Regions from separate parts of the Teichococcus aerofrigidensis genome, predicted to be linked through region 1. Evidence: predicted binding sites of a transcription regulator. Region 1 holds the regulator's gene; the other holds the start of a gene.
The links. The regulator HrcA, encoded in region 1, represses chaperone genes, less so after heat shock. The targets are predictions, from matches to a motif close to GTTNGCACTCNCNNNNNGNGAGTGCNAAC.
Positions count from the first base shown of each region.

Region 2: a site for HrcA is predicted at 12,985-13,013, ahead of groES (co-chaperone GroES). Genes of this name have one in related genera too.

Region 1 is NZ_JBSXMU010000031.1:20,197-34,719, forward strand. It holds gene ACVMLK_RS09210 (catalase family protein) at 1-221, opposite strand, end outside; gene hemE (uroporphyrinogen decarboxylase) at 317-1,360, opposite strand; gene ACVMLK_RS09220 (pyruvate, water dikinase regulatory protein) at 1,722-2,579, shown strand; gene ACVMLK_RS09225 (Maf family protein) at 2,579-3,172, shown strand; gene ACVMLK_RS09230 (AGE family epimerase/isomerase) at 3,228-4,319, shown strand; gene trkA (Trk system potassium transporter TrkA) at 4,351-5,733, shown strand; gene ACVMLK_RS09240 (TrkH family potassium uptake protein) at 5,730-7,271, shown strand; gene ACVMLK_RS09245 (hypothetical protein) at 7,275-7,451, opposite strand; gene ACVMLK_RS09250 (hypothetical protein) at 7,448-7,663, opposite strand; gene hrcA (heat-inducible transcriptional repressor HrcA) at 7,824-8,924, shown strand; gene ACVMLK_RS09260 (NAD(P)/FAD-dependent oxidoreductase) at 8,935-10,263, opposite strand; gene ACVMLK_RS09265 (peptide ABC transporter substrate-binding protein) at 10,324-11,991, opposite strand; gene ACVMLK_RS09270 (cupin domain-containing protein) at 12,181-12,813, shown strand; gene typA (translational GTPase TypA) at 12,871-14,523, opposite strand, start outside.
Region 2 is NZ_JBSXMU010000032.1:6,070-20,592, reverse strand. It holds gene ACVMLK_RS09405 (replicative DNA helicase) at 1-422, opposite strand, end outside; gene ACVMLK_RS09400 (SAM-dependent methyltransferase) at 538-1,800, opposite strand; gene rplI (50S ribosomal protein L9) at 2,016-2,585, opposite strand; gene ACVMLK_RS09390 (DUF2232 domain-containing protein) at 2,602-3,534, opposite strand; gene rpsR (30S ribosomal protein S18) at 3,577-3,855, opposite strand; gene rpsF (30S ribosomal protein S6) at 3,862-4,335, opposite strand; gene fabD (ACP S-malonyltransferase) at 4,702-5,655, shown strand; gene fabG (3-oxoacyl-[acyl-carrier-protein] reductase) at 5,669-6,406, shown strand; gene ACVMLK_RS09365 (acyl carrier protein) at 6,529-6,768, shown strand; gene fabF (beta-ketoacyl-ACP synthase II) at 6,817-8,100, shown strand; gene mltG (endolytic transglycosylase MltG) at 8,228-9,208, shown strand; gene ACVMLK_RS09350 (SDR family NAD(P)-dependent oxidoreductase) at 9,218-10,006, opposite strand; gene ACVMLK_RS09345 (YicC/YloC family endoribonuclease) at 10,046-10,939, shown strand; gene gmk (guanylate kinase) at 10,936-11,565, shown strand; gene ACVMLK_RS09335 (AEC family transporter) at 11,568-12,497, shown strand; gene ACVMLK_RS09330 (usg protein) at 12,522-12,797, opposite strand; gene groES (co-chaperone GroES) at 13,079-13,369, shown strand; gene groL (chaperonin GroEL) at 13,421-14,523, shown strand, end outside.

The DNA of each region.
Region 1 (14,523 bases):
GCGAAGAGGCCCTGCGCCAGCTCGGCCGGCAGGCCCTCCGACACCGTCATCTCCCCCTTGACCAGGCCGTGGCTCTTGGCGTGCACGCCGCGCAGGGCATGGCCTTCATCGGCCAGGGTGGTCTCACCGATGGTTCTGAGCGCCGCCGCCAGACGCGACACGGTCTCGGCTTCGTCCTTGGCGGGTCGCTCCAGGGCGGAATCGTAACGGACAGGGGTCATGCGCGGCTCCACGGGGGCCCCAGGGGAGGGGGCCCCCTGAAGAGCATCCAGGAGGGAACGCCCATGGCCCGCGCGCTGTTGCGGCGCCGGCCGCCTCAGCCGATGCGGATCAGCCGCGCCAGCGCCGCTACATGCTCGGGCGGCGTGGGCGGCACGATGCCGTGGCCCAGGTTGAAGACGAAGGGCCTTCCCCGCATCGCCGCCAGGATCGCGCGCGCCTCCGCCTCCAGCGCCGCCCCGCCGGCGACCAGCGCCTGGGGGTCGAGATTGCCCTGCAGCGTGACCTGCGCGGGCACCTGCGCCGCCGCCCAGCGCGGGTCCATCCCGGTGTCCATCGCCACGGCCTCCGCCCCTACCCGCTGGGCGTATTCCACCAGCAGCGGCCCGGCCAGGCGCGGGAAGCCGATCAGCGGGATGTCCGGCCGCACCTTGCGGATGCCGCGCACGATCGCGGCCGCCGGCTCGATCGACCAGCGGCGGAACTGCGCCGGCGGCAGCAGGCCCGCCCAGCTGTCGAACAGCATCAGTGCTTCCGCGCCGGCCTCAGCCTGGGCCAGGAGGTAATCCACGGTTGAATCGACGAGGATACGGATCAATTTTCCGAACAGGAGCGGGTCGCCATAGGCCATCCGCCTGGCCTGGGCGAACTCACCGCCACCCCGCCCTTCCACCATGTAGCAGGCCACGGTGAAGGGGCTTCCGGCGAAGCCGATCAGGGCGGCGCGCGGCGCTTCCTGAGCCAGCCCGGCCCGCACCCGCGCCACCGTCTCCAGGATGGGCGCGATCCGCGCCCGCGCGCCCTCGGGGTCTAGCGCCGCGATCGCCGCCGCGTCGCGCAGCGGCTCGAGCAGCGGGCCTTCCCCTTCGGCATAGCGCAGCCCCTGCCCCATGGCCCAGGGCAGCATCAGGATGTCGCTGAACAGGATCGCCCCGTCCATGCCGTAGCGGCGCAGCGGCTGCAGCGTCACTTCCGCGGCCAGTTCCGGCGTCGTGCACAGGCGGATGAAGTCGCCCGCCTGGGCCCGCAGCTGCCGGTACTCCGGTAGGTAGCGCCCGGCCTGGCGCATCAGCCAGAAGGGCGGGGGCCAGATCGCCTCCCCGGCAAGGGCGCGCAGCAGTGGCTTCGATGCGTGTTCCATGGCGCCCCTTTCTCTGAAAAAGAGTCTTTAAGAAAGATGGGGGGTCTGTAGGCCCTGTGGATAAGGGGGACACAATATCGCCGGTGTCTGTCCACAAGCTTCTCCACAGGCCCGACTCGAGCGGAAACCCAGCTTAAAGGCCGGTTTTCGGGCTTTTCCACAGAGTCCTGCGGACAGATGTGCCCAGTTGCCCCCAACCCCCTGAAAATGCGGATTTCATCCCCGATTCACCCAGGGGCCTTCCGCTGCCGCTCGGTTTTCCCCAATGTCCACAGCAATCCCCGCTATTCTCCCCTGACCGATCCCCCGACAAACCTCCCCGGCAAGACCACAGCCTGAACCACGGAAACGCCCGCCCCGCATGATCAACCTGCATCTCGTCTCCGACAGCACCGGCGAGACCCTGAATTCCATCGCCCGCGCCACCCTGTCGCGCTTCGCCGACCCGCATGTGGTGCATCACCGCTGGTCCCTGGTGCGTTCGCATCTGCAGCTCGAGCAGGTGCTGGAGGGGATCAAGGCCGAGCCCGGGCCGGTGATGTTCACCCTGGTGGACCGCTCGCTGCGGCATGCGCTGGAGGAGGTGTGCCAGCAGCTCCGCATCCCCTGCCTGTCGGTGCTGGACCCGGTGATGGACCTGCTGCAGGCGCAGATCGGCCAGCAGGCGCGGGAGAAGCGCGCCGCGCAATACGTGCTGGACGCCGACTATTTCCGCCGCATCGACGCCATGCATTACGTGCTGGCGCATGATGACGGCCAGGGCGTGGCCGGCATCGCCGAGGCCGATTGCGTGCTGGTGGGCGTCTCCCGCTCCAGCAAGACGCCGACCTGCTTCTACCTTGCCAATCGCGGCATCAAGGCGGCGAATGTGCCGATCGTGCCCGGCGCGCCGCTGCCGGACGAGCTACTCGACCCGCCCTGCCCGGTGATCGGGCTGACCATCGACACGACGGCGCTGATCGACATCCGCCGGCACCGGCTGAAGCTGATCGGCAGCGGCGGCGTGCGGCAGGACACCAACGACTATGTGGACTTCGAGGCGGTGAAGGCCGAGATCCAGGCGGCGCGCCGGCTCTGCACCACGCATGGCTGGCCGGTCATCGACGTGACGCGCCGCTCCATCGAGGAGACGGCGGCGACCGTGCTGCAGCTCATGGAGGCGTGGCACACCCGCCGCAACCAGGCGCCGCCCCCGAAGCCGGCGGATATCGGCGCGTGATCCGCCTGTTGCTGGCCTCCTCCTCCGCCACCCGCGCGGCGTTGCTGCGCGGGGCCGGGCTGGCCTTCGAGGCGCACCCCGCCCGGGTGGACGAGGCGGCGCTGAAGGAGGCCGCGCGGGCCGAGGGCATCCCGCCGGCGGAGGCCGCGCTCCTGCTGGCCGAGGCCAAGGCCGGGCGCATCGCCCGGCGCGAGCCGGAGGCGCTGGTGCTGGGCGCGGACCAGCTCCTGGTCTGCGGCGACGACTGGTACGACAAGCCGGCGGACATGGCCGCGGCGCGTGCCCAGCTCCTGGCGCTGCGGGGCCGGACCCATGTGCTGCACACGGCGCTGGTGGCCTGGCGGCACGGCCGGCGCGTCTGGCAGCATGTGGCGGCGCCGCGGCTCGCCATGCGCCCCTTCACCGAGGCCTTCCTCGACCGCTACCTGGCGCTGGAGGGCGAGGCGGTGCTGCATTCGGTGGGCGCCTACCGGCTGGAGGGGCCGGGCATCCAGCTCTTCGACAGGGTCGAGGGCGAGCACAGCGCCATCCTCGGCCTGCCGCTGCTGCCCCTGCTGGGCTTCCTGCGGCAGCACGGCGCGCTGCCTGAATGAGGCGCCCCGGCGGCCCCTGGACGCCGGCCGGGTGGCCGGGTTAACGGCCGGGCCTGTGGAAGGTGAGGATCTCTGGCTCTGGCTGAGCCGACGGGCATGGCCGCTCTGGCTGGAGCGCGGCATCGACTGGCGCGCGCGTGCCTTCCACGAGAGCCTCACCCTGGACGACCATGCCTGCACGGCCACCTTCCGCCGCCTGCGGGTGGCGGCGCGTCAGATCTACAGTTTCGCCCTGGCGCGGCGGCATGGCCTGCCACGTGCGGACGAGGCCGTGGAACTCGGCCTCGACTTCCTGCGCCGCACCGCCGCCCATCCGGACGGCGGCTATGCCTGGCGCTTCGCGCTGGATGGCCGCGTCATCGATAGCCGGCGCGACCTCTACGACCACGCCTTCGTGCTGTTGGCGCTGGCGGCCGCCAGCCGCGTGGCGCCGCCGGAGCCGCTCCGGCGCGAGGCGCTGGCGCTGGACGACTTCATCGAGCAGCGGCTGGCGCATGCCTCGGGCGGCTATCTGGAATCCCTCCCTCCCGCCCTGCCCCGGCGGCAGAATCCGCACATGCATCTGCTGGAGGCGCGCCTCGCCGCCGCCGAGGCCTTCGGCGAGGTCCGCTTCCTGCGCGGCGCGGAGGCGCTGCTGAACCTCTTCCTGGCCCGCTTCCTGCCGGATGGCTGCCTGGCGGAGTTCTACGACGACGACCTCCGCCCGCTGGAATCGCCGCACCGCGCGGAGCCGGGGCACCACAGCGAATGGCTCTGGCTGCTCGACTGGCAGGCACGGCTGTCCGGCCGGCCCGCTCCCGCCGGCGCGGTCGCGGCGCTGCGCCGCTTCCTGGCCGCGCATGGCCGCGACCCGGCCACCGGCGCCCTGCGCGACGCGGTCTGGAGCGATGGGCGGGTGATCGCCGGCGGCGCCCGCCTCTGGCCGCAGACCGAGCGGCTGAAATCCGCCGCGCTGGGCGGCGACCCGGCCGAGCAGGCGGAGGCACGGCGGGTGCTCGCCACCTATCTGCGGCCCGACGGGCTCTGGCATGAACGCCGGCTGGCGGAAGGCGGCATGAGTCCGGAGCCCGCCCCGGCCAGCAGCCTCTACCATCTGAGCTGCGGCATCGCCTTCATCGCGCAACCCGGCGGCGACGCGCGGCCTTGAGAGCAGAAGCGCAGGCGGGAGCGCGGTGGTCATGAAGGTCATCATCTGCGGCGCCGGGCAGGTCGGCACCACCATCGCCCGGCATCTGGCGATGGAGGGCAATGACGTCACCGTCATCGATGCCTCGGCCGAGGCGGCGCGGCGGGCGGACGAGAGCTATGACGTGCGGGGGATGGTGGGTTTCGCCTCGCATCCCGAGGCGCTGCGCCGCGCCGGGGCGCGGGAGGCCGACCTGCTGATCGCCGTCACCCGCTCGGACGAGGTGAACATGGTGGCCTGCCAGGTCGCCCATGCACTGTTCCATGTGAAACGTCGCATCGCCCGGCTGCGCCATCATGGCTATCTGGAGCCGATCTGGCGCGAGGCCAGGCCGCCGCCGGTCGATGTGGTGATCTCGCCGGAGGTGGAGGTGGCGCGCGGTGTCGCCCGCCGCCTGCGCACGCCGGGCGCCTTCGACATGGTGCCGCTCGCCGACGGGAAGGTGCAGCTGCTCGGCATCCATTGCGACGATGCCAGCTGCGGCATCGCCGGCGCCCGGCTGGGCCAGCTGCGGCAGGCGGCGGAGGGCCGGGGCTATGTCGTCGTCGCCCTGGTCCGGGAGGGCCGGGCCTTCGTGCCGGGCCCCGAGGATCAGGTGGCCTGCGGCGACGATGTCTATGTCATCGCCCAGCCCGAGCATGTCGACAGCGTGATGGCGGTGTTCGGCCACCGGGAGCAGGCGGCGCGCCGGGTCGTCATCGTCGGCGGCGGCAATGTCGGCCTGCATCTGGCGCGGATGCTGAAGCGCGACGCGCTGGTCTCGCTCAAGGTGATCGAGCACGGGGCGGAACGCGCCGCCCACATCGCCGAGACGCTCGGCAGCGGGACCGTGGTGCTGCAGGGCGATGCGCTGGACCGCGAACTGCTCGAGGAGGCCAATATCGCCGAGGTCGATACCCTGGTCGCCGTCACCAACGACGACGAGACGAACATCTTCGTGTCCGTCCTGGCCAAGCGGGCCGGCTGCGGCCGGGTGATCACCCTGGTGAACAAGGCCTCCTACGCCCCGGTGGTGGATTCCCTCGGCATCGACGCAGTGGTGAGCCCGAGCAGCATCACCATCTCCTCCATCCTGCGCCATGTGCGGCGCGGCGCCGTGGCGCAGATCTACCAGCTGCGCGGCGATTTCGGCGAGGTGATCGAGGCGCGCGCGCTGGCCGGCTCGCGCCTCGTCTCGGCGCCGCTGGGGGAGGTGGGCGTGCCCGCGGGCATGCTGATCGGCGCCGTGGTGCGGGACGGCCGGGCCTTCATCCCGGACGCGGCCACCACCGTGGCGCCCGGCGACGACATCATCGCCGTCATGGCCTATACGGCGCGCGAGGCGGCGGAGGCGCTGATCGCCCTGCCGGGCAGCGCCCCGGGCCAGGGCGCGTGAGCGACGCCACGGCGCGTCCGCCGCCCGGCGGCGCCCGATCCGGCCCGGCGGCGACCCCTGCGGCGGGTGGCCACTGGGCGCCGCCTCCGCTGCGCCCGGTGCTGCAGCTCATCGCGCGCATGCTGCTGGTGCTGGGCGGCTTCATGCTGCTGCCGGCCCTGCTCGACCTGTCGCAGGGCCATCCCGACTGGCGGCCCTTCGCCGCCTCGGCCCTCGGCACCGCGCTGGCCGGCGGGCTGCTGCAACGCCTGACCCGCTGCGAGCTGCAGGCCGGGCTGAACCTGCGCCAGGCCTTCGTGCTGACGCCGCTGAGCTGGCTCGCCATCTGCGCCTTCGCCGCCGTGCCCTTCCTGCTGTCGCAGCATCCGGGCCTTGGCGGCAACCTGACAAACGCGGTCTTCGAATCCGTCTCCGGCCTGACCACCACAGGCTCCACGGCGGTCAGCGGGCTGGACGAGGCGCCACCGGGCATCCTGCTCTGGCGCGCCCTGCTGCAATGGCTGGGTGGCATCGGCATCATCGCCACCGCGCTGGCCATCCTGCCGACCCTCGGCGTCGGCGGCATGCAGCTCTTCCGCACCGAAAGCTCCGACCGCTCGGAGAAGGTCATGCCGCGCGTGCGGCAGATCGCATTGGCCATCGTCCTGACCTATCTGGCGCTGACCGTGCTCTGCGGCCTCGCCTACGCGCTGGCCGGGATGGACGCGCTGGACGCCGCCGCGCATGCGCTCACCACCATCTCGACCGCCGGCTTCTCCACCTCCGACCAGTCGCTCGCCCGCTGGGACAATCCCGCGGTGCACTGGATCGCCATCGCCGGCATGCTGGCCGGCGCGCTGCCCTTCGTCCTCTATGTCCGCCTCGTGCGGCGGGACTGGGCCATCCTGCGCGACAGCCAGGTGCGCGCGCTGCTCGGGCTGGTCGCAACGGTCACCGCCGGGCTGACGCTCTGGCTGGTGCTGCGCGGCACCTACGGGGTCTGGGAAGCGCTGCAGCACGCGGCCCTCGCCACGGTCTCCATCGTCACCACCACCGGCTTCGCCTCGGCCGATTACACGCAATGGGGCGGCGGGGTGGTGGGGCTGGTGTTCGGCCTGATGTTCGTCGGCGGCTGCACCGGCTCCACCACCGGCGGCATGAAGATCTTCCGCCTGCAGGTGATGGCGGTCATGCTGCGCGGCCAGTTCCTGCGCCTGCTCTATCCCCGCGGCGTCTTTCCCCGCCTCTATGACGGCAAGCCGCTGCCGGATGACGTGATCGGCTCGGTGGTGGTGTTCTTCACCCTCTACTTCATCTGCTACGGCGTGCTGACCATCCTGCTGATGGCGATGGAGCTGGATTTCCTGACCAGCGCCAGCGCGGCCGTCAGCATGCTCTCAAATGTCGGCGCGGGGCTTGGTCCGGTGATCGGGCCGGCCGGGCATTTCGGCAACCTGCCGGACGGCGCCAAGTGGCTGCTCTGCTTCGCCATGCTGCTGGGCCGGCTCGAGCTCTTCACCGTGCTGATCCTGTTCATGCCGCGCTTCTGGCGCGGCTGAGGCTCATTCGCTGAGCATCACCGTGCCGCCCCAGGACAGGCCGATCAGCAGCAGGGCCAGCAGCGCCGTGGCCGCCGCCGGGTGGCGCGAGGCGCGGTCGAGCAGCAGGCCGGCGGCACCGGCGCCCAGGCCGAACAGCAGCAGCGCGGCCAGGAAGCCGTTCATCACCGGGTTGTTCATCCCTTCCGCTCCTGGCGCGGCGCGGCCGGGCCGGTGCCCGAATCGCTGTAGCGCGACAGCGGCGCGGCGCGGTTCTGTTCCATCCTCGGGGCGGTCCGGGTCTCCTGCGGCGCGGCGCCGGCCGCCTCGCCGGAGCGTGTGGCGGCGGGGACGGCGGCGAGCCAGCCGAGCAGGGCCAGGGGCCAGATCCGGGAACCGGTCATATCCGTCATGATGCCCTCCTGCGCTTGTCCGCGCCCTGCGGCACTCCGAATTACAGGGAGGATGCAACGGCTTCGTGGCCATGATGTGTCGGCGCATGACAGGATGGCGCCGCGTCGGCGCCACGGGGCTTCACGCCTGCTTGAGAGGGAGGCAAAAAGAGCTGTCCCGATGAAGGATACGAGGAACTTGGCCAGGGGATCCGCTTCGTCGTTCTTCTCGTCCGGCCGCAAGGCCGCCGGCGCGGCGGGACTCGACAGCCGCGGCGCGGCGATCCTGCGCCAGATCGTCGAGCTCTATGTGGAGACGGGAGAGCCGGTGGGCTCGCGCACCCTCTCGCGCCGGCTGCCGCTGACCCTCTCGCCGGCGACCATCCGCAACGCCATGGCGGATCTGGAGGAGGCCGGGCTGCTCTTCGCGCCGCACACCTCCGCCGGCCGCCTGCCCACCGAGCGTGGCTTGCGCCTCTTCGTGGACGGCCTGCTGGAATTCGGCGACCTTTCGGAGGAGGACCGCGACGCCATCGCCGCGCGCTGCGCCGCTTCGGGCCGCAGCATGGAGGAGACGCTGTCCGAGGCCGGGCAGATGCTCTCGGGCCTCGCCGGCGCCGCAGGGCTGGTGGTGGCGCCCAAGACCGAGGCGGCGGTCAAGCATATCGAGTTCGTCGCCCTCTCGCCCGGGCGGGCGCTGGTGGTGCTGGTGAACGCGCATGGCCAGGTGGAGAACCGCGTCATCGAGGTGCCGCCCGGCCTGCCCCCCAGCGCCTTCAGCGAGGCCAGCAACTTCATCAATGCCCGCCTCTCCGGCCGCACGCTGGAGGAGACGCGCGCCACGGTGGCGGACGAGATCCAGGCCAACCGCACGGCGCTCGACGCGCTGACGCAGCAGATGATCGAGTCCGGGCTGGCCACCTGGGCCGGCGGCGGCGGCGGCTCGCTGATCCTGCGGGGCCAGGCGAAGCTGCTGGAGAACCTCGACCAGATTGCCCGCGTGCAGGAGATCCAGGCGCTGTTCGAGCGGCTGGAGGCGCAGGAGACCATGCTGCGCCTGCTCGAGCTGGCGCAGCGCGGCGAGGGCGTGCAGATCTTCATCGGCGCCGAATCGGGGCTGTTCAGCAGCGCCGGGCTGTCGATGGTCGTGGCGCCCTTCCGCGACGGCAAGGAGCAGATCGTCGGCGCCATCGGCGTCATCGGCCCGACGCGGATCAACTATCGCCGGGTGATCCCGGTGGTGGACTATACCGCGCGGGTGATCGGGCAGCTGCTGGGCTGACCGCCCCGACTCAGAGTGCTCCGGCCGGCGCCAGGGGGGTGCCGTCCACCAGCCGGCTGTAGCGATAGGGCGTGGGATCGACGATCGGCGCGTCCCCGGCCACCAGGTCTGCCGCCAGCCGCCCCGCCGCCGGGCCGATGCCGAAGCCGTGGCCGCTGAAGCCGGTGGCCAGGAAGAAGCCGCGCAGCCCGTCCACCGCCGAGATCACCGGCACCGCGTCGGGGGTCGAATCGATGGTGCCGCCCCAGGCCTCGGCGCATTCCAGCTCGCCGAGGCTCGGCAGGTCGGCCTTCAGCGAGGCCAGCGCCTGCTCCACCAGCGTCATGTCCGGCGCCGGATCGAGCACGCGGGTCTTCTCGAAGGGCGTCACCTCGTTCATCGACCAGCGGGCGCCGGCGAGGAGGGCCTGGAAGAAGGGCCGACCCAGCGTCAGCTTCAGCTTGGCCCGCCGCTGCACGAAGGTGGGCCAGAACTGCCGGCCATAGCGCAGGCTGTCCGGCGTGATGTGCACCGTGCCGCGCCCCCGGAAGGCGACGGTGTAGCCGCCATCCTCCCGCCGCCGCATGCAGTGCCCCGGCGTGCCGAGCGCCCCGGCCAGCAGCATCTCGCCCGTGGTGGTGCGGAAGGCGGTGCCGTTCACCATCAGCTGCGGCAGGGCGATGCCGTGGCGGCGGCAGAACAGGGTGGACCAGGCGCCGCCGGCCAGCAGCACGGCGCTCGTGCGGATGGTGCCCTTCTCCGTCACCACCCCGCTCACCGACCCGCCCTGGGTCTCGAGGCCCCGCGCCGCGCAGTTCTGGAACAGCTTCACGCCGAGCCGCCGCGCCCCGGCGGCCAGCGCCGGCGCCGCCATGGAGGGCTCGGCGCGGCCGTCGCTCGGCGTCTCCATGCCGCCGACCCAGCCCGCCTGGCTGTCCGGCAGGCGCTCCTTCACCTCCGCCGCGCTCAGCATGTGGCTGTGCACCTGCATCTCGCGCGCCATGTTCGCCCAGCGCTCCCAGGAGGCGAGCTCGGCCGGGTCCTTCGTCACCCACATGACGCCGCGGCGGCGGAAGCCGAGATCGGCGTTGATCTCCTCGTGCAGGCGGCCCCAGATGGCGAGGCTCTCGCGCGCCAGCGGGATCTCGTGGCGGTCGCGGCCCTGCTGGCGGCACCAGCCCCAGTTCCGGCTCGACTGCTCGCCGCCGACATGGCCCTTCTCGATCAGCGCCACCGAATGCCCCTTCTGCGCCAGGGCGTAGGCGGCGGAGACGCCGATGATGCCGCCGCCGATGACGACGACATCGGCCTGCGCGGGCAGGCGTTCATCGCCGGCGATGCGATCGACGGGAGGCGACATGGACGGGCTCCTGGAGGCTGGTCGTGGTGGAAGGTCGGTGGGCGGCGCGGCGCGTGGTCGTCAGGACCAGTACCAGTCGCGGATGTTCCAGCAGTTGGAGGAGGTGTTGATGTTCGGCCGGAAGCCGTTCAGCCCTTCCTTCGTGCCCTCGACCAGGGCCTGCTGGAAGATCGGCAGGATCGCCAGCTCCTCGCGGATGATCCGCTGGATGCGGCCGTAGATCGCCTTGCGCCGGTCCTGGTCGAACTCCGTCGCGCCTTCCGCCAGCAGGCGGTCCACCTCGGCGTTCTGGAACTGGATGTTGTTCTGCCCGCGCCCGCCCTTGGCGCCGATCGCCTTGCTGCTGAAGCGCGGCGTCACGTCCGGATCGCCGCCCAGCTGGTAGTTCACGGCGACCATCACCGAGCTGAACTTCGACTGCTGCCAGAACTCGCCCCAGATGACGGCGGCGGGCATGTTTTGGATCCTCATGGCGGCGCCGACCGCCTGCCAGTCCTGCATCAGCAACTGCTGCGCCTGCTCGCGGATCGGATTGCCGGTGGTGGTGGAATTGGCGATCTCCAGCCGCTGCCCGCCCTTCTCGCGGATGCCGCGCGCGCCCCGCTTCCAGCCGGCGGCGTCGAGCAGCGCGTTGGCCTTGCCGGGATTGTACTCGTGCTTCGGCAGGTCCTTCTCGATCGCCCAGGACTGGTTGGGCAGGAAGGATTCCGTGGGCGTCGGCAGGCCGTAGTACAGCGCCTCGATCAGCGCCTGCTTGTTCATGCCGAGGTAGAGCGCCTCGCGCACCGCCTTGTCCGCCCAGGGGCCGGATTCGAGATTGGGCGCGATGCTCTCGACCGAGGCCGTCGGATTGACGTGGACCTTCCGCCCGCGCAGCCCCTTCGCCTCATCGGCGAAGTTCGGGCTGATGCCGGCGATGCCGGTATAGTCCACCTGGCCGGTGCGGAACTGCGTGTACAGCACCGTCAGGTCGGGGATGTACTTGAAGACCGCCCGCTCGAGATGCGGGCCGCTGCCGTGATAGGCCGGGTTGGCCAGCAGTGTGACGTTGTCACCCGCCGCGCGGCTGCCCCAGCGGAACGGGCCGGTGCCGACCGGGGCGTGGTTGAAGGGCGAGAGGTTGGGGTCCGCGACTCCGGCCAGAAGGTGCTTCGGCACCATGAAGGTCAGCGAGAGGATGGAGAGATAGGGCGCGTAGGCCGTTTCCATCCGCCACTGGATGCGGTCCGGCGCCTCCACGCGGATGTCCTTGACCAGGCTGTGGCCGACGCGATTGCGGACGCGGAAATCGGGGTTGTTGATCAGCTCCAGCGTGAACTTCACGTCCTCGGCGGTGAAGGGCGTGCCGTCATGCCATTTGGCGTCGCGCCGCAGCTTGATGGTCCAGAGCAGGCCGTCGGCGGAGATGCCGCCGTTCCGCTGGGTCGGGATCTCGGCGGCGAGGTCGGGGACGAAGGTGCCGTCCGGGTCGATGAACCAGAGCGTGCTGAACAGGTTCCACCAGACGCCCTGGTCCACCTCGATGCCCGGCATCAGCGGGTGGAAGACGGTGGGCTCCTGCGACAGGCCGACCACCACCTGCCCCCTGGGCTTGGCGGGCGGTTTCGGCTGCGCCCCCGCCGGCCGCGCCACGAGCCCGGCCGCCGCCGTGGCCCCGATGGCGAAGAGGCCCCGACGGCTCGGGCCCAGGATCTGCCGCCAGCGCGCGCCGGCATCGAAGTCGCTCATGGCCACGTCTCCCGTTCGACCGACCGTGGCTCCTGCCCGGAGGGGTCGTCACGCCGCAACTGCATCCCCGTGCCGGTGTCTCCCGGCGGCCCCGGCCTGTTCACCGTGGTCATAATTGTTGCGCCGATGTTCAGCCTCATCGAAGCTGGCTGTCAATCGCCCCGATCCGCGGCAGGGAGGACAGGCCCCGTGAAAGCCGGACCCGAAGCGCCCGTTCCCCTTCACCAGCCGGAGGAGGAGGCGGCCAGCGACCGCCGCCTCGGCGAGGCGGTGCGGCTGCTGCGCCAGCGCCGCGGGCTGTCGATCCAGGAACTGGGGCGGCGTACCGGGCTTTCAGCCGGGATGATCAGCCAGCTCGAGCGCGGCCTGGCCACGCCCTCGGTGCGCAGCCTCAGGATGCTGAGCCTGGCGCTGCAGGTGCCGGTGTCCTTCTTCTTCGAGGAGCGCCCGGCGGCGGCGGCGCCCGGCCGCTACATCGTGCGCCGGGGCCAGCGCCGCGTGCTGCGCCTGACGCCGAGCGGCGTGCTGAAGGAGGCGCTGGCGCCGAGCGGGCCGGGGCAGATGGAGATCTACGAGCTGACGCTGAGCCCGGGCGGCTCCTCGGGCGCCGACTTCTTCCGCCACCAGGGCGAGAAGGCCGGCTACGTCCTCTCCGGCACGCTCCGCCTGTGGCTGGAGCAGGAGGCGCATCTGCTGGAGGCGGGCGACACCTTCCGCTTCCCGAGCGCCGTGCCGCACATGTTCGACAATCCGGGGGAGGTGCCGGCGCGGGTGGTCTGGATCACGCTGCGGAGCGACCCGCCGGCTGATCCGCCCCCCTGACGGCGAAAGGGGCGGGCCGGTGTCCCGGTCCGCCCCCTATGGGTCCGCCCCCTGGTCTCAGGCCGCCTCGCTCTCGGCGCGGCGGGCGTTCTTCTTGCGCTCATGCGGGTCGAGGTAGCGCTTGCGGAGCCGGATGGCCGAGGGCGTCACCTCCACCAGCTCGTCATCCTCGATATAGGCGATGGCCTGCTCCAGGCTCATCCGGCGCGGCGGCGTCAGCAGCAGGGCCTCGTCCTTGCCGGCGGCGCGGACGTTGGTCAGCTTCTTTTCCTTGATGGGATTCACGTCGAGGTCGTTCTCGCGCGAATGCTCACCGAGGATCAGGCCGGTATAGACCTTGGCGCCGGGGTCCACGAACAGGGTGCCGCGCTCCTGCAGGGAGAACAGCGCGTACTGCACCGCCTCGCCGTCGGAGTTGGAGATCAGGCTGCCCTTGATGCGGCCCTCGATCGGCCCGGCCCAGGGCTGGTAGCCCAGGAACAGGCGGTTCATCATGCCGGTGCCGCGCGTGTCGGTCATGAACTCGCCGTGGTAGCCGATCAGGCCGCGGGACGGGATGTGGAACACCAGCCGCACCTTGCCGCCGCCGGAGGGCCGCATGTCCTGCATCATGCCCTTGCGCAGCGACATCTTCTCGACGACGACGCCGGAGAACTCCTCGTCCACGTCGATGACGGCTTCCTCGAAGGGCTCCTCGCGCTCGCCGGTCTCGGGGTTCTCGCGCGTCAGCACGCGCGGGCGGCCGATGGTCAGCTCGAAGCCCTCGCGGCGCATCTGCTCGATCAGCACGCCGAGCTGCAGCTCGCCACGGCCGGAGACCTCGAAGCTGTCGGCCTCCTCGCTGTCCTTCACGCGGATCGCGACATTGCCCTCGGTCTCCTTGAAGAGACGGTCGCGGATCTGGCGGGAGGTGACCTTCTTGCCCTCGCGGCCGCCGAGCGGGCCGTCATTGATGCGGAAGGTCATGGACAGGGTCGGCGGATCGATCGGGATGGCCGGCAGCGGGGCCGCCACCTCGGGCGAGGCGATGGTGTCGGGGATGGTCGCGTCCGACAGGCCGGCGATGGCGCAGATGTCGCCCGCCTGCACCTCGTCGACCGGAACGCGGTCGAGGCCGGAGAAGGTCATCAGCTTGGTCAGGCGGCCGGTCTCGACCACCGTGCCGTCCTGGCGCAGCACGCGCACCGGCATGTTGGTGCGCGCCACGCCCTGCTCGATGCGGCCGGTCAGCACGCGGCCGAGGAAGTTGTCGGCCTCCAGGATGGTCGCGTTCATCGCGAAGGGCGCGTCGAGATCGACCGTCGGCGCCGGCACGTGGCTCAGGATCAGGTCGAACATCGGCGACAGGTCCTTGCGCGGACCGTCGAGCGTCGTGTCGGCCCAGCCCTGGCGGCCGGAGGCGAAGAGGGTGTGGAAGTCGAGCTGCTCGTCATTGGCGCCAAGGGCCGCGAAGAGGTCGAACACCTCGTTCAGCACCTCGTCCGCGCGGGCGTCCTGGCGGTCGACCTTGTTGATGACGACGATCGGCTTCAGGCCGCGGGCCAGCGCCTTGGTCAGCACGAACTTGGTCTGCGGCAGCGGGCCCTCGGCCGCGTCGCAGAGCACGATGGCGCCATCGACCATTGAGAGGATGCGCTCCACCTCGCCGCCGAAATCGGCGTGGCCGGGCGTGTCGACGATGTTGATCTTGACGCCCTTCCACTCGACGGC
Region 2 (14,523 bases), on a different contig from region 1:
GCGCCGAAGGCGCGGTTCACCACCGTCTCGCCCAGGTCGATGAGCTGCCGCCGCAGCCAGGCGTCATGGATGACGCGGCCATATTCGCCGGCATTGATGATGCCGACCATGGCGGTCAGCAGCTCGGCCAGATAGGCGCTCCCGCCCACCTCCTGCAGCACGCCGGAATGCTCGAACTCGGCGCGCAGCGTCACCGCGTCGGCGAGCTGGCCCGCCTCGATCCGGCGTTGGATGGCGGCGTAGATGCGGCCATGCACGGCATGGGCGAAATGCTCGGGCGCCAGGAACTCGGAAACCCGCTCATAGGCCTTGTTGTTGGCCAGCAGCGCTCCCAGCAGCGCCTGCTCGGCCTGCGCATTCGCCGGGGGCTGCCGCTGCGACAGGCCGATCAGCCCGTCTCCGGGAGGGGGAACGCTGTTCATCCCCCCTACTTAGCCCGAGAGGCCGCCGGGGTGGAAACCGGGGGCTGTGGATAACGGGGATGTTCCGGATTGGGAATTGTGCCGCCGGCCCGGCACACCGCCCGGCGGCCGCCCCTCAGGGCCGCGGGCGGCAGGCCATCTCGCCGCCGGTCCGTCCCTGCGCCTGCGCGCTCTCCGCCGCCGCCCGCTCGGCCGCCTGCATGTAGTCCCGCGTCAGCGGCAGCGTCTCGGGCGAGCGGGTGAGCTGCAACTGCCAGTTCATATGCCCCATGCGCCGGAAGGCCAGCTCGGAGCCGATCAGGTAGAATTCGAACATGCGGCAGAAGCGTTCGTCATAGAGGCTCTGGATGGCGTCCCGGTTGGCGGCGAAGCGGCGGCGCCAATGCGCCAGGGTCTGCGCGTAGTGCAGCCGCAGGATCTCGATATCGGTCGTCCAGAGGCCGGACTTCTCGACATGCGGCAGCACCTCGGAGAGGGCCGGGGAGTAGCCGCCCGGAAAGATGTACTTGGCGATCCAGGGGTTGGTGCTGCCCGGCCCGTCGCTGCGGCCGATGGCGTGGATCAGCGCCACCCCGTCCGGCTTCAGGGCCGCGCGCAGGCTGCGGAAGAAGCGGCGGTAATGATCCACGCCGACATGCTCGAACATGCCGACCGAGACGATCCGGTCCACCGGCTCGCGCCAGTCGCGGTAGTCCATCAGCTCGAAGCGCACGCGATCGGCCAGGCCGGCCTCGGCGGCGCGGCCGCGGGCCACCTCCAGCTGCTCGGTGGAGAGGGTGATGCCGGTGACGCGGACGCCATGCTCCCGCGCCAGGTGCAGGGCCATGCCCCCCCATCCGCAGCCGATGTCGAGGACATGGAGGTCGGGATGGTCGAGCTTCAGCTTGGCGGCGATGTGCCGCTTCTTCAGCAGCTGCGCCTCCTCCAGGGACTCCTCGCCGGTCGGGAAATAGGCGCAGGAGTACTGCCGGTCGCGGTCCAGGAAGAGGGCGTAGAGGCGTCCGTTCAGGTCGTAGTGATGGGCGACGTTGCGGCGCGCGCGCCCCGCCGGGTTCAGCTGGTCGAAGCGGCGGCGCAGCCAGCGCAGCTTCTCCATCACCCGCTCCCCCGGGTGCCCGGCTTCCATCAGGTTGAGGACCAGCAGGTCCATCACCTCGTAGAGCGTGCTGCCGACCGGGCGGATCTCGCCGTTCATGTAGCCTTCGCCGAAGGCCAGGCCCGGATTGGTCACCAGCCGCCACTCGGCGCGCCGGCTGCGGATCTCGAAGGCGGCGGAAGGCCCGTCCTGGCCACCGTAGCGGCGTTCCACGCCGTCCGGGTAGCGAACGGTCAGCCGCCCGTGACGGATCATACGGGACAGCACACGATCAAACGGCATGTCTGGGCCCTCGCTGCTCACCACGATCCCGCATGTTGGGGAAAGGTCGCGAGGGCTGTCCAGTCACGCGGGGGCGAGGCCGATGGCCCCCCAAATCATGCCGGCCCACCGGAGGATGCCGCCGGCGGACCTCCGCGACGACAAAAGGGGGAGCGCCTGTCCGGCACTCCCCCCTCTCGACGCGTCCGTGGCCTCGGTGGAGGCCGGAGCCGGTCTTAGTCTTCGCTGGCGGCGCCCAGCTCGGACAGCTCGGCGGCCAGCTCGGCCTCCAGGCTCTCCTCCTCGGCCTGCTGCTCGGCGCGAAGATCCTCGCCGCGCGCCTGCTTCTCGGCCTCTTCCGGGGAACGGGCGACGTTCACCGTCACGAACAGATCCACCTCCGGATGCAGCGCGACGCGAACCTGGGTCAGGCCCACGGTCTTGATCGGCTGCTCCAGCAACACCTGGTTGCGGAAGATGGTCAGGCCGGCTTCCCGGCAGGCCTCGGCGATGTCGCGGCCGGACACGGAGCCATAGAGGCCGCCGGCCTCGCCCGCCTGGCGGATAATGACGACCGTGAGGCCGTCCATCCGCTCGGCGATGCGCTCGGCTTCCTCGCGGCGCTTCAGGTTCTGGGCTTCCAGCTGAACGCGCTCGCGCTCGAACCGGGCCAGATTGTCCTTGTTGGCGCGGATCGCCTTGCCCTGCGGGAGCAGGAAGTTGCGGGCATAGCCAGGGCGGACCTTCACCAGCTCGCCCATCTGGCCGAGCTTGTCGACCCGCTGCATCAGGATGACTTCGATCATCGGTGTAACCCCGATCTCACATGTTGGCGGGCGGGTTGCGGCGCCCGTACTGTTCGAGGAGGCCGAGCGCCACGAGGATCACGGCGCCCGGCAGGCTGAAGACGAGAATCAGGACATAGAGCAGGATCAGCACCGGCAGCCGGCCGCTGAAGGAGGCCAGCCGCGTGTGCATCGCGGCCAGCCCCTGCAGCAGCAGCGGCACCGAGAGCACCAGGCAGAGCGACAGCGGCAGCATGGCGCCGGCCTCGTCGGCCACCAGCCAGGCCAGTCCGGCCAGGGCCGGCAGGGCCGGATACCAGCCGGGCAACCGGCCCGACCGCCAGCGCGGCGCCGGCGCCAGGGCCAGGCCGCGGCGCTGCAGGAAGCCCTGCGCGCCGGCCGCGTTGGCCAGCAGCGCCAGCCCGACCCAAAGCGCCAGCGCCCCGGGCATGAGGCGGACGATCTGCTCGACCATCGGCTCCGACACCCCGCCGCCCATGCGCTCCAGGCCGTCGCGGACGGCCTCGTGCAGCACCGCCTCCAGCCCGCCATGCTCCCCCGCCGCGAGGCTCGCGGCCAGGGTCACGAAGGCCGGCCAGAGGCCCAGCAGCGCCAGCGGTGCCGTCAGCACGAGGCGCGGCCCGGGCCGCAGGCCGAGGGCCACCAGCATCCAGGCCGGCAGGGCATAGAGCACCAGCCAGAGCAGAAGGGCGACCCAGCCCGGCCCGGCCAGCAGCAGCGCCGCGCCGCCCACCGGAATGGCGAGGGTCGTGGCGATGCCGCCGAAGCCGAGCCCGGCCAGGAAGAGCGGCAGGGGAGAGAGCCAGAACAGGCCGAGCCCTCCCGGAAGGCCGCGCAGCGCCCAGAGCGTGGCCAGCGCCGAGACGAGCCCCGCCGCCGCCCCCGCCAGCAGGCGGGGATCGTCGATCAGACCGGTGGGAAAATTCCCTCGGGGGTGTCCCGCTGCCACGGCTGTGCCTGCCTCAGAGATCCTGAATCCCGTCCGCTGCCGTCAGTCGTTGATGACGTAGGGCAGCAGCGCCAGGAAGCGCGCGCGCTTGATGGCATTGGCCAGCTCGCGCTGCTTCTTCCCCGACACGGCGGTGATCCGGGACGGGACGATCTTGCCCCGCTCGCTCAGGAAGCGGGAGAGCAGGCGCACGTCCTTGTAGTCGATCTTCGGCGCGTTCGGGCCGGAGAAGGGGCAGGACTTGCGGCGGCGATAGAAGGGCCGGCGGGCGCCCACGGCGGGGCGACGGGCGGCGATGTTCGGTTCGCTGGTGTCGGACATGATGGATTACTCCTCGCCGCCGGTGTTCTCGGAATCATCGCGCGAGCGGGCGCGATACTCCTCACGGTCGTCGTTGCGCTCACGCGTGCGGCCGGAGGAGAAGCGCCCCGCCGGCGGGCGCGGGCCACGGAAGCCGCGGTCGCGCTCGCGGTCGTCGCCGCGCTTGGCCAGGATGGCGGAGGGCGCCTCGTCGATCGTCTCGACGCGCAGCGTCATGTGGCGCAGCACGTCCTCATTCAGGCCGAGCTGGCGGGCCACTTCCTGCTCGGCGGCCGCCGGGCAGTCGAGGCCGAGGAGCATGTAGTGCCCCTTGCGGTTCTTCTTGATGCGGTAGGCCAGGCCCCGAAGGCCCCAGTACTCGCGCTTCTTGACCTCGCCACCCGCCTCGGTGACGACGCCCGCGACCTGGTCGGTGATGGCCTCGACCTGCTGCTGCGTCAGGTCGTTTCGTGCGATCAGCACGGTCTCATACAACGGCATGGGATCTCCCTGTGGCTGTCTCAGCCCAAGCCTGCTCCGGCCCATGCCGGAGAGCGCAAACGGGCATAGCCGGGCGCGATGCCTCCGCGCCCGGCAGGGTGGCGCTGCGTAAACCATAATTGCCCCGCCGCGTAAACCGCCTTATCCACAGGGCGCGCCGGCCATGCCGTGGCCGCGGGGCTTCGCCGTCATCGCGGGAGCGCGGGCGGGCAGGGCCCTCCCAGGGGGGCTCGGGATGACATCCCGATGACGCTCGATTGTTGACACCGGGGGGCAGCGCCATTACCCCGCCCGGCTCCACACAGGGATTGTCGCCGGATCCGGCCTGCCGGCCGGCTGTCAGCGCAGAGGAAAGCCGACACCGCCATGCCGATCGCCTTCGTCTTTCCCGGCCAGGGCAGCCAGGCGCCCGGCATGGGCCGCGAGCTGGCCCAGGCCTTCGCCCCCGCCCGCGAGGTCTTCGAGGCGGTGGACGAGACGCTGCGGCAGAACCTCTCCCGCCTGATGTTCGAGGGGCCGGCCGAGGAGCTGACCCTAACCGCCAACGCGCAGCCGGCGCTGATGGCCGTCAGCCTGGCGGTCATGCGCGTGCTGGAGCAGGAGGGCGGCTTCGACCTGAAGTCGCAGGTGGCCCTGGTCGCCGGACATTCGCTCGGCGAATACAGCGCGCTCGCCGCGGCGCAGAGCCTCGACGTGCCGACCGCCGCCCGCCTGCTGCGGCTGCGCGGCGAGGCCATGCAGAAGGCGGTGCCGGCCGGCCTCGGCGCCATGGCGGCGCTGCTCGGCGCCGAGATGGCCCAGGCCCAGGCGATCTGCGAACGCGCCGCCGAGGGGCCGGAGGGCACCGAGGTGGTCGAGGCGGCCAACGACAATGGCGGCGGCCAGGTGGTGATCTCCGGCCATCGCGGCGCCGTGGAGCGGGCCGTCGCCCTCGCCAAGGCCGAGGGCATCAAGCGTGCCATGCTGCTGCCCGTCTCGGCGCCCTTCCATTCCGCCCTGATGGCGCCCGCCGCCGACGCCATGGCCGAGGCGCTGGCCCTGGCCGAGCTGCGCCCACCGCTGGTGCCGGTGGTGGCCAATGTCACCGCCGCGAAGGCGACGGACCCGGCCGAGATCCGCGAATTGCTTGTCCGGCAGGTGACCGGCACGGTGCGCTGGCGGGAATGCGTGGGCACCATGGTCGAGCTGGGCTGCGACCGATTCGTCGAGATCGGCGCCGGCAAGGTGCTGACCGGCCTGATGCGTCGCCTGGCGCCGGAGGCCGCGGCCCTGTCGGTGGGCACGCCCGCCGAGATCGAAGCCTTCCTCAAGACGTTGTGAGGCGATGAGCGGCATGTTCGGACTGGATGGAAAGGTGGCGCTGGTGACCGGCGCCACGGGCGGCATCGGCGCCGCAATCGCCCGCGCGCTCCATGCGCAGGGCGCGAAGGTGGCGCTCTCGGGCACGCGTGAGGCGGTGCTGCGCGAGCTGGCCGACGAGCTGGGCGAGGGCGCGCTGGTGGCGCCGGCCAATCTGTCCGACCCCGCCGCGCCGCAGGCGCTGATCGAGAAGGTCGAGGCGGAGCTCGGGCGGCTCGACATCCTGGTCAACAATGCCGGCTTCACCCGGGACGGCCTGGCCATGCGGATGTCCGACCAGGACTGGTCGGACGTGCTGGAGGTCGATCTGGCGGCGCCGTTCCGGCTGGCGCGCGCCTCGCTGCGCGGCATGATGAAGCGTCGCTCGGGCCGGATCGTCTCGATCGCCTCGATCGTCGGCGTCACCGGCAATCCCGGCCAGGCGAACTATGCGGCCGCCAAGGCCGGGCTGATCGGCATGAGCAAGTCGCTGGCCCAGGAAGTGGCCAGCCGTGGCATCACGGTGAATGTCGTGGCGCCCGGCTTCGTGCGCACCCCGATGACCGATGCGCTCAACGAGCAGCAGAAGGCCCGGCTGATGGAGCGGATTCCGCTGGGCCGCATGGGCGAGGCCACTGATATCGCGGCCGCGGTTGCCTATCTGGCATCCGATGCCGCCGGCTGGGTCACCGGCGCCACCCTGCACGTGAACGGCGGGATGGCGATGACCTGAAACGGAACGGCCGGGAAATCTGTTCCCCGGCTTGCTTCCATGTTAATGCCGCGCAGGTCGACGACGGGGGCGGTCCCCGTCCGGAATGCCGGCAGCGTCTGCAAGCAGGAGAGACTCGGGCGATGAGCGATACCGCCGAGAAGGTGAAGAAGATCGTTGTCGAGCACCTCGGCGTCGAGGAAGCCAAGGTCACGTCCGAGGCGTCGTTCATCGACGACCTGGGGGCCGACAGCCTCGACACCGTCGAGCTGGTGATGGCCTTCGAGGAGGCCTTTGGCGTCGAGATTCCCGACGACGCGGCCGAGAAGATCACGACCGTCAAGGACGCGATCGACTATATCGAGGCGCAGAAGGCCGCCTGAGGGCCTTCCATCCGCGCCGCGCAAGTAGACGTCTGGGGGAGATAACGCGTGTTCGGTTCTCTGACGACGCCGCGACGCGTCGTCGTCACCGGGATGGGCATTGCATGCCCGCTCGGCGTCGGCGTCGATCATGTGTGGCGGCGGATGCTCGCCAGCGAGAGCGGCATCGGCCCGATCAGCCTCTTCGATGCCAAGGACCTGCCGGCGCGTATCGCCGGCGAGGTTCCGGCTGGCGCCAAGACCGAGGGAAAGCTCGACTTCAACGAGTGGGTCCCGGTCAAGGACCAGAAGAAGATGGACCGCTTCATCCAGCTCGCCCTCGTGGCGGCGACGGAGGCGGTCGAGGATTCGGGATGGATGCCCGAGGGTGAGGCGGATCGGAACGCCACCGGCGTGATGATCGGCTCCGGCATCGGCGGCCTGCCCGCCATCGCCGAGAACGCCCTGCTGGTCGGGGCCGGCAAGGCCCGCCGCCTGTCGCCCTTCTTCATTCCCTCGGCGCTGATCAACCTGGCCTCCGGCCATGTCTCGATCAAATACGGCTTCAAGGGACCGAACCACGCCGTGGTCACGGCCTGCGCCACCGGCGTGCACGCGCTGGGCGACGCGGCACGGCTGATCGCATTGGGCGATGCCGATGTCATGGTCGCCGGCGGCACCGAGGCGGCGATCAGCGATATCGGCATGGCCGGCTTCTGCGCCGCCCGTGCCCTCTCGACCGGCTACAACGACACGCCGCAGGAGGCCTCGCGCCCCTGGGACGAAGGTCGCGACGGCTTCGTCATGGGCGAGGGCGCCGGTATCCTGGTGCTCGAGGAGTACGAGCACGCCAGGAAGCGCGGCGCCAAGATCTACGCCGAGGTCCTGGGCTACGGCATGTCGGGCGATGCCTATCACATCACCGCCCCGGCCGAGGGCCATGAAGGCGCCTTCCGGGCCATGAAGGCGGCGTTGCGCGACGCCGGCGTCACCCCGGAGCAGATCCAGTACGTCAATGCCCACGGCACCTCGACGCCGTTGGGCGACGACCTGGAGCTGGAAGCGGTCGAGCGGCTTTTCGGCGAGGCCGCGCGTGGCCTCGCCATGTCCTCCACCAAGTCGGCGATCGGGCATCTGCTCGGCGCCGCCGGCGCCGTGGAAGGGGTCTTCTCCATCCTCGCCATCCGGGACGGGGTGGCGCCGCCCACCCTCAACCTGCGCAAGCCCTCGCGGGAGAGCGTGATCGACCGGGTGGCGCTGCAGCCGCAGGAGCGGCCGATCGACGTGGCGCTGTCGAACAGCTTCGGCTTCGGCGGCACCAATGCCAGCATCCTGTTCCGCAAGGCGGGCTGAGGCACTTCCGGCCGGGCGGCAGGTTCTTCCCCTCCGCCCGGCCAGCCCCATCTGAGCATCAGGTGGGTGAAGGGCTCGCGGCCCTGGCTCAGCCTCCTTCCCCGCTTGCCGACGAGGAGGGCCGATCTTGCGCAAGTTCTGGATGTTCCTGCTGACCCTATTTCTTCTCCTGGTCGTGGCCGGCGCCGGAACGGCCTGGTGGGGCTGGCGCAGCTGGTCGGCGCCGGGCCCGCTGGCGCAGGCGACGCCGGTGGTGGTCGAACGCGGCGGCGGTGTCCAGACCATCGGCGCGACCCTGGCCGAGCGAGGAGTGATCCGTGATCCGCGCCTCTTCGCCGCGGCCGTCTGGCTGACGCGGGAGGAGGGGCCGCTGCGGGCCGGCGAGTTCCTCTTTCCCGCCCAGGGTTCGCTGCGCGACGTGCTGGCCGTGCTCCGCACCGCGCGCCCCGTGCAGCGCCGTCTGACTCTGCCGGAAGGTCTGACCGCCCGGCAGATGGCGGCGATCCTGCAGCAGGCGGAGGGCCTGTATGGCGACCTGCCGACCATCGACGAGGGCGAGCTGCTGCCGGAGACCTATGCCTATAGCTGGGGCGACAACCGCGCCGGCGTGGTGCGGCGTGCCGCCGCCGCCATGCGCGAGGCGCTGGACCGGTTGTGGAAGGAGCGGGCCCCGGATCTTCCCCTGGCCAGCCCGCGAGAGGCGCTGGTGCTGGCCTCCATCGTCGAGCGGGAGACCGGGATGCCGGAGGAGCGGGGGCGGGTGGCGGCGGTCTTCATCAATCGCCTCCGCCGCAACATGCCCCTGCAATCGGACCCGACGGTGGCCTATGCCGCGGCCGACGGCGCCGTGCTGGACCGGGCGCTGACCCGGGCCGACCTGGACCGCGAGCATCCGTTCAACACCTACCGCAACCGCGGGCTGCCGCCCGGGCCGATCGCCAGCCCCGGAATCGAGTCGCTGCGCGCGGTGCTGCGGCCCGACAGCACCGACGACCTCTACTTCGTGGCCGACGGCACCGGCGGCCATGCCTTCGCCCGGACCCTCGAGGAGCACAACCGCAACGTCGCCCGGTGGCGCGCCATCGAGCGACGCAGGGCCACGCCCTAGGCCGGCTGTTCAGCCTCGTCCCACCGGCTTGGCGGGCAGGCGGGCGGCGATGGCGGCGCGCAGCGCCATGGGCAGGGCGCCGGCCAGGCGGGCCATGGCATAGGTCGGCCAGGGGAAGGCGATTCGCGCCCGGCCGGCCTCGATGCCCCGCAGGACGCGCCGCGCCGCCGCCTCCGGTGTCAGCAGGAAGGGCATCGGGAAGTCGTTCACCGCCGTCATCGGGGTGCGGATATAGCCCGGGCAGACGGCGTGGATGCGCAGCCCCCGGTAACGCTCGGTCGCGTCATGCGCCTCGGCCCAGCGCTGCACGGCGGCCTTGCTGGCGCAGTAGGCGGCGGCGCCCGGCGTGGCGACGAAAGCGGCGACCGAGGCGATGACCGCCACCCGGCCGCGGATGCCGTCGGCGCCCGGCGGCTGCGCCGCCATCCTGTCCAGGGCGGGCAGGGCGGTGTTCAGCACACCGGTGACGTTCGTCGCGAAGATCGCCCGGGTCTGCCCGGACGGTTCCGCCACCCCGCCGGTGCCGCCGGAGACGCCGGCATTGGCGACCAGCAGGTCCAGCCGATCCATCCCCTCCACCCAACGGGCCGCCGACCCGGCATCGCGCACATCGAGCGTGGTCTCGCGCACCTGGGCTCCGGCGGCGCGGCAGCGGTTGGCCGCGCCGGCGAGGCGGGCCTCGTCCCGTCCCGTCAGATGCAGCGTCACGCCGGGCCGGGCACAGCCCAGGGCCAGAGCCAGGCCAAGGCCGGAGGAGGCGCCGGTGATGGCGATCGTCGTCCAGTCTCGGCGCGCCATGTCTTGCATCCTGTGCCGGAGGGGAAGAGAAGGCCGGTCATGGCCATTTCGTCGATGACCGGCTTCGCCCGGCAGTCGGGAGCCCTGCCGGACGGTACGGGTTTCGTGTGGGAACTGCGCAGCGTCAACGGGCGCGGGCTGGATCTGCGCCTGCGCCTGCCGCCCGGGCTGGATCCTCTGGAGGCACCGCTGCGCGAGGCCGTGGGGGTGCGCTTCAAGCGGGGCAACATCTCCGCCACGCTGTCCCTGAAGAGGGAGGAGCAGCGGCCCCGCCTGACGCCGGATCCGGTGGCGCTGGAGCAGGCCATCCTGCTCGTCCTGGCGGTGGCCGCGCGCATCCCCGGCTGCCCGCCGCCGCGCGCCGAGGCGGTGCTGGCCCTGCCGGGCGTGCTGCGGGCCGAAGCGGCCGATCCCGCCGCGGGCGAGGAGGAGGCCCGGCGAGCCGTGCTCTCCCGGGCCTTCGCCCTGGCGCTCGACGATCTGGCGGCCGCCCGCCGGGGGGAGGGGGAGAAGCTCGCCGCCATCCTCGCCACCCTGCTCGACGAGATCGCCGCCCTGCGCGAGGTGGCGCTGGGCGAGGCCGCCGCCCAGCCCGCAGCGCACCGGGCCCGGCTGCGGGCGGCGCTGGCCGAGATGCTGGAAGGCGAGCGCCGGGTGCCGGAGGAACGGCTGGCGGCGGAAGTGGCGTTGCTGGCGCAGAAATCCGACGTGCGGGAGGAGCTGGACCGGCTCGGCGCGCATCTGGCCGCAGCCCGCGCCCTGCTCGCGGAACCCGGGCCGGTGGGCCGCAGGCTGGAGTTCCTGACCCAGGAGTTCGGCCGCGAATCGAACACGCTGGGGGCCAAGTCGGCCAGCCTGGGGCTGACCCGCATCGCCCTGGACCTGAAGGCCGCGCTGGAGCGGCTGCGCGAGCAGGCGGCGAACGTCGAATGAACCGGATCTCCCGCCGGGGCCTCTGCCTCGTCCTCGCCGCGCCCTCGGGGGCCGGCAAATCCTCGGTCAGCCGGGCGCTGCTGGAGCGGGAGAAGGATCTCCGCCTCTCCGTCAGCGCCACCACGCGGGCGCCGCGCCCGGGCGAGCAGGAGGGGGTCCATTACTTCTTCCGCAGCATGGCGGAGTTCGAGGCCATGGAGGCATCCGGCGCGCTGCTGGAATCGGCCCGGGTCTTCGGCCGCCGCTACGGCACGCCGCGCGCCCCGGTGGAAGAGGCGCTGGCGGCCGGGCGGGACGTGCTCTTCGACATCGACTGGCAGGGCCACCGCCTGCTGCGCGCGGCTTTGCCGGCGGATGTGGTTAGCCTGTTCCTGCTGCCGCCGAGCCTGGCGGAGCTGGAACGCCGGCTGCACGGGCGGGGTCAGGATTCGCCGGAGGAGATCGCCCGCCGCATGCAGGCGGCGCGGGACGAGATCAGCCACTGGGCGGATTTCGACCATGTGCTCGTGAACAACGACTTCCACGAGACGGTGGCGGAGGCGCGGTCGATCCTGCATGCGGCGCGCTGCGCCCGCGGCCGCCAGCCTTGGCTGCCCGCCTTCATCGACGAACTGCTGAAGCCCTGACGATGGGCGGGCCCGTCATGCTGCTGCATGTCCTGGGGCCGATCTTCGCCCTGATCGGCCTCGGCTATCTCTTCGCCCGGCGGCGCTGGGTGAGCGAGGAAGGGCTGCGCGGCCTCAACGAATTCGCCTTCAAGCTGGCCATGCCGGCCCTGCTCTTCGCCGGCGCCACCTCGCCCCATTCCGGCGGCGGGGTGGTGGCGGTGGCGTTCTTCGCCGGCTGTCTGACGACCTATGGCCTGGCCCTGCTGCTGGGGTGGCGGCTGCTGCGGCTGCGGCTCTCCGAGGCCGGCTCCTTCGCCCTCAACTGCAGCTTCGGCAATACCAACATGATCGGCATCCCGGTCATCCTGGCGGTCTTCGGCCAGAGCGGGCTGGCGCTGCTGCTGGGCATCCTGGCCCTGCATTCGCTGATCCTGTTGCCGCTGGCCACGGTGGTGGCCGAGCTCGCGCACAGCAGCCAGGCCTCGATGACGCGGATCCTGAAGCCGACGCTGCTCGCCGTGCTGCGCAACCCGATCGTGCTGGCGGTGCTGCTCGGCCTGCTGGTCACGCTGGCCGGCATTCCGGTGCCGGCCACCGCGCGCCGCTTCCTCGACCTGGTGGGGCAGGCGGGGCCGCCCGTGGCGCTGTTCACCCTGGGCGCCAGCCTGCTCTCCTTCAATGCCCGGCGCGACTGGCCCGAGGCGCTGATGGGCTGCGGCCTCAAGCTGGCCTTCATGCCGGGGCTGGTCTGGGGTGCCGGGCTGGCGCTCGGGCTGGGGGGGGAGGCGCTGGCCGTGGCGGTGCTCACCGCCGCCATGCCGACCGGCGCCAATGCCTTCTTCCTAGCGCGGCGCTACATGAGCGGTGCCGAGCGCTCCGGCGCCACGGTGTTGATCGCGACGCTGCTCTCCACCGTGACGCTCTCGGCGCTGCTCCTGCTCCTGACGTGAGCGGGGAATCGGCCGGTTTTCTTCTCAGTGCAGGTTGAACTGGCCCTCGGCGTACCGAAATTCGGCGGGCCGGGTCAGGGCGCTCGACGCTACCCGCACGGAGTGCAGCGGACCATGGATCTCCCGCTGCCAGAAGGCCAGGAAGCGGTGGAGCTCCGGGAAGCGGGGCGCATGATCCACCTTCTGCCAGACGAAGCTCTGCAGCAGGCCCGGATGATCGGGCAGGTGGTAGAGGATCTCGGCGGTGGTCAGGCGCCAATCCGGGATTCGGACGAAGCCTTCGATATCCCGCAGCAGCATGGGCGATCGTCTCCGTTCTGGTAGCCGGCCCGGCCTTCGGGCCGTTCTGTTCCCCTTTCGGGCCAGGAGAGCATGCCATGGCGTGACCAGCGGATGACAAGAAAAACCGTCTGGTTTCAGTGCCTTGGCACTCTTCGACAAAGAGTGCTGCCGAACGCTTGACGACCTCCGAGGAGCGCCCTAGATCGTCAGCACTCTCCGGGAGTGAGTGCTAACAGGCTCGCCGGCCGGAGAGGCAACCGTCGCTGAATGCGCCACAATAGGGCGTCAGGAGAGGGCCAATGAATTTCCGTCCTTTGCATGACCGCGTCGTCGTCCGCCGGCTGACCGCCGAGGAGAAGACCGCGGGGGGCATCATCATCCCCGACACCGCCAAGGAGAAGCCGCAGGAAGGCGAGATCGTCGCCGTCGGCTCCGGCGCGCGCAACGAGAAGGGTGACCTCGTCGCCCTCGACGTGAAGGTCGGCGACCGTGTCCTGTTCGGCAAGTGGTCCGGCACCGAGGTCAAGATCTCCGGCGAGGAGCTCCTGATCATGAAGGAATCCGACCTGATGGGCGTGATCGCGGCCTGAGCCTGCGGACCCCCGTTTCCCACGAACCGATCAGAACAGAGGTAGAGAATCATGGCTGCTAAGGACGTCAAGTTCGGCGCCGGTGCCCGCGAGCGGATGCTGCGCGGCGTCGATATCCTGGCCGATGCCGTCAAGGTGACGCTGGGCCCGAAGGGCCGCAACGTCGTCATCGACAAGTCCTTCGGCGCGCCGCGCATCACCAAGGACGGTGTGACGGTCGCCAAGGAAATCGAGCTGGCCGACAAGTTCGAGAACATGGGCGCGCAGATGGTGCGCGAAGTGGCCTCGAAGCAGAACGACCTGGCCGGTGACGGCACCACCACCGCGACCGTGCTGGCCCAGGCCATCGTCCGCGAGGGCGCCAAGGCCGTGGCCGCCGGCATGAACCCGATGGACCTGAAGCGTGGCGTCGACAAGGCGGTGGCCGTCGTCGTCGAGGAGCTGAAGGCCAAGACCAAGAAGATCACCACCTCCGGTGAGGTCGCCCAGGTCGGCACGCTGTCCGCCAACGGCGAGTCCGAGATCGGCGAGATGATCGCCCAGGCGATGGAGAAGGTCGGCAACGAGGGCGTGATCACGGTCGAGGAGGCCAAGGGCATCCAGACCGAGCTCGACGTCGTCGAGGGCATGCAGTTCGACCGCGGCTATGTCTCCCCGTACTTCATCACGAATGCGGAGAAGATGATCGCCGAGCTCGAGAACCCCTACATCCTGATCCACGAGAAGAAGCTGTCCCAGCTGCAGCCGATGCTGCCGCTGCTGGAGAGCGTCGTGCAGTCCGGCCGTCCGCTGGTGATCGTGGCCGAGGATGTCGAGGGCGAGGCCCTGGCCACCCTGGTCGTCAACAAGCTGCGCGGTGGCCTGAAGATCGCCGCCGTGAAGGCCCCGGGCTTCGGTGACCGCCGCAAGGCGATGCTCGAGGACATCGCGATCCTGACCGGTGGCCAGGTGATCTCCGAGGATCTCGGCATCAAGCTCGAGACCGTCACGCTCGACATGCTGGGTCAGGCCAAGACCATCCGCATCGAGAAGGAGAACACCACGATCGTCGATGGCGCCGGCGCCAAGGACGACATCCTGGGCCGCGTGGAGCAGATCAAGGCGCAGATCGAGGAGACCACCTCGGACTACGACCGCGAGAAGCTGCAGGAGCG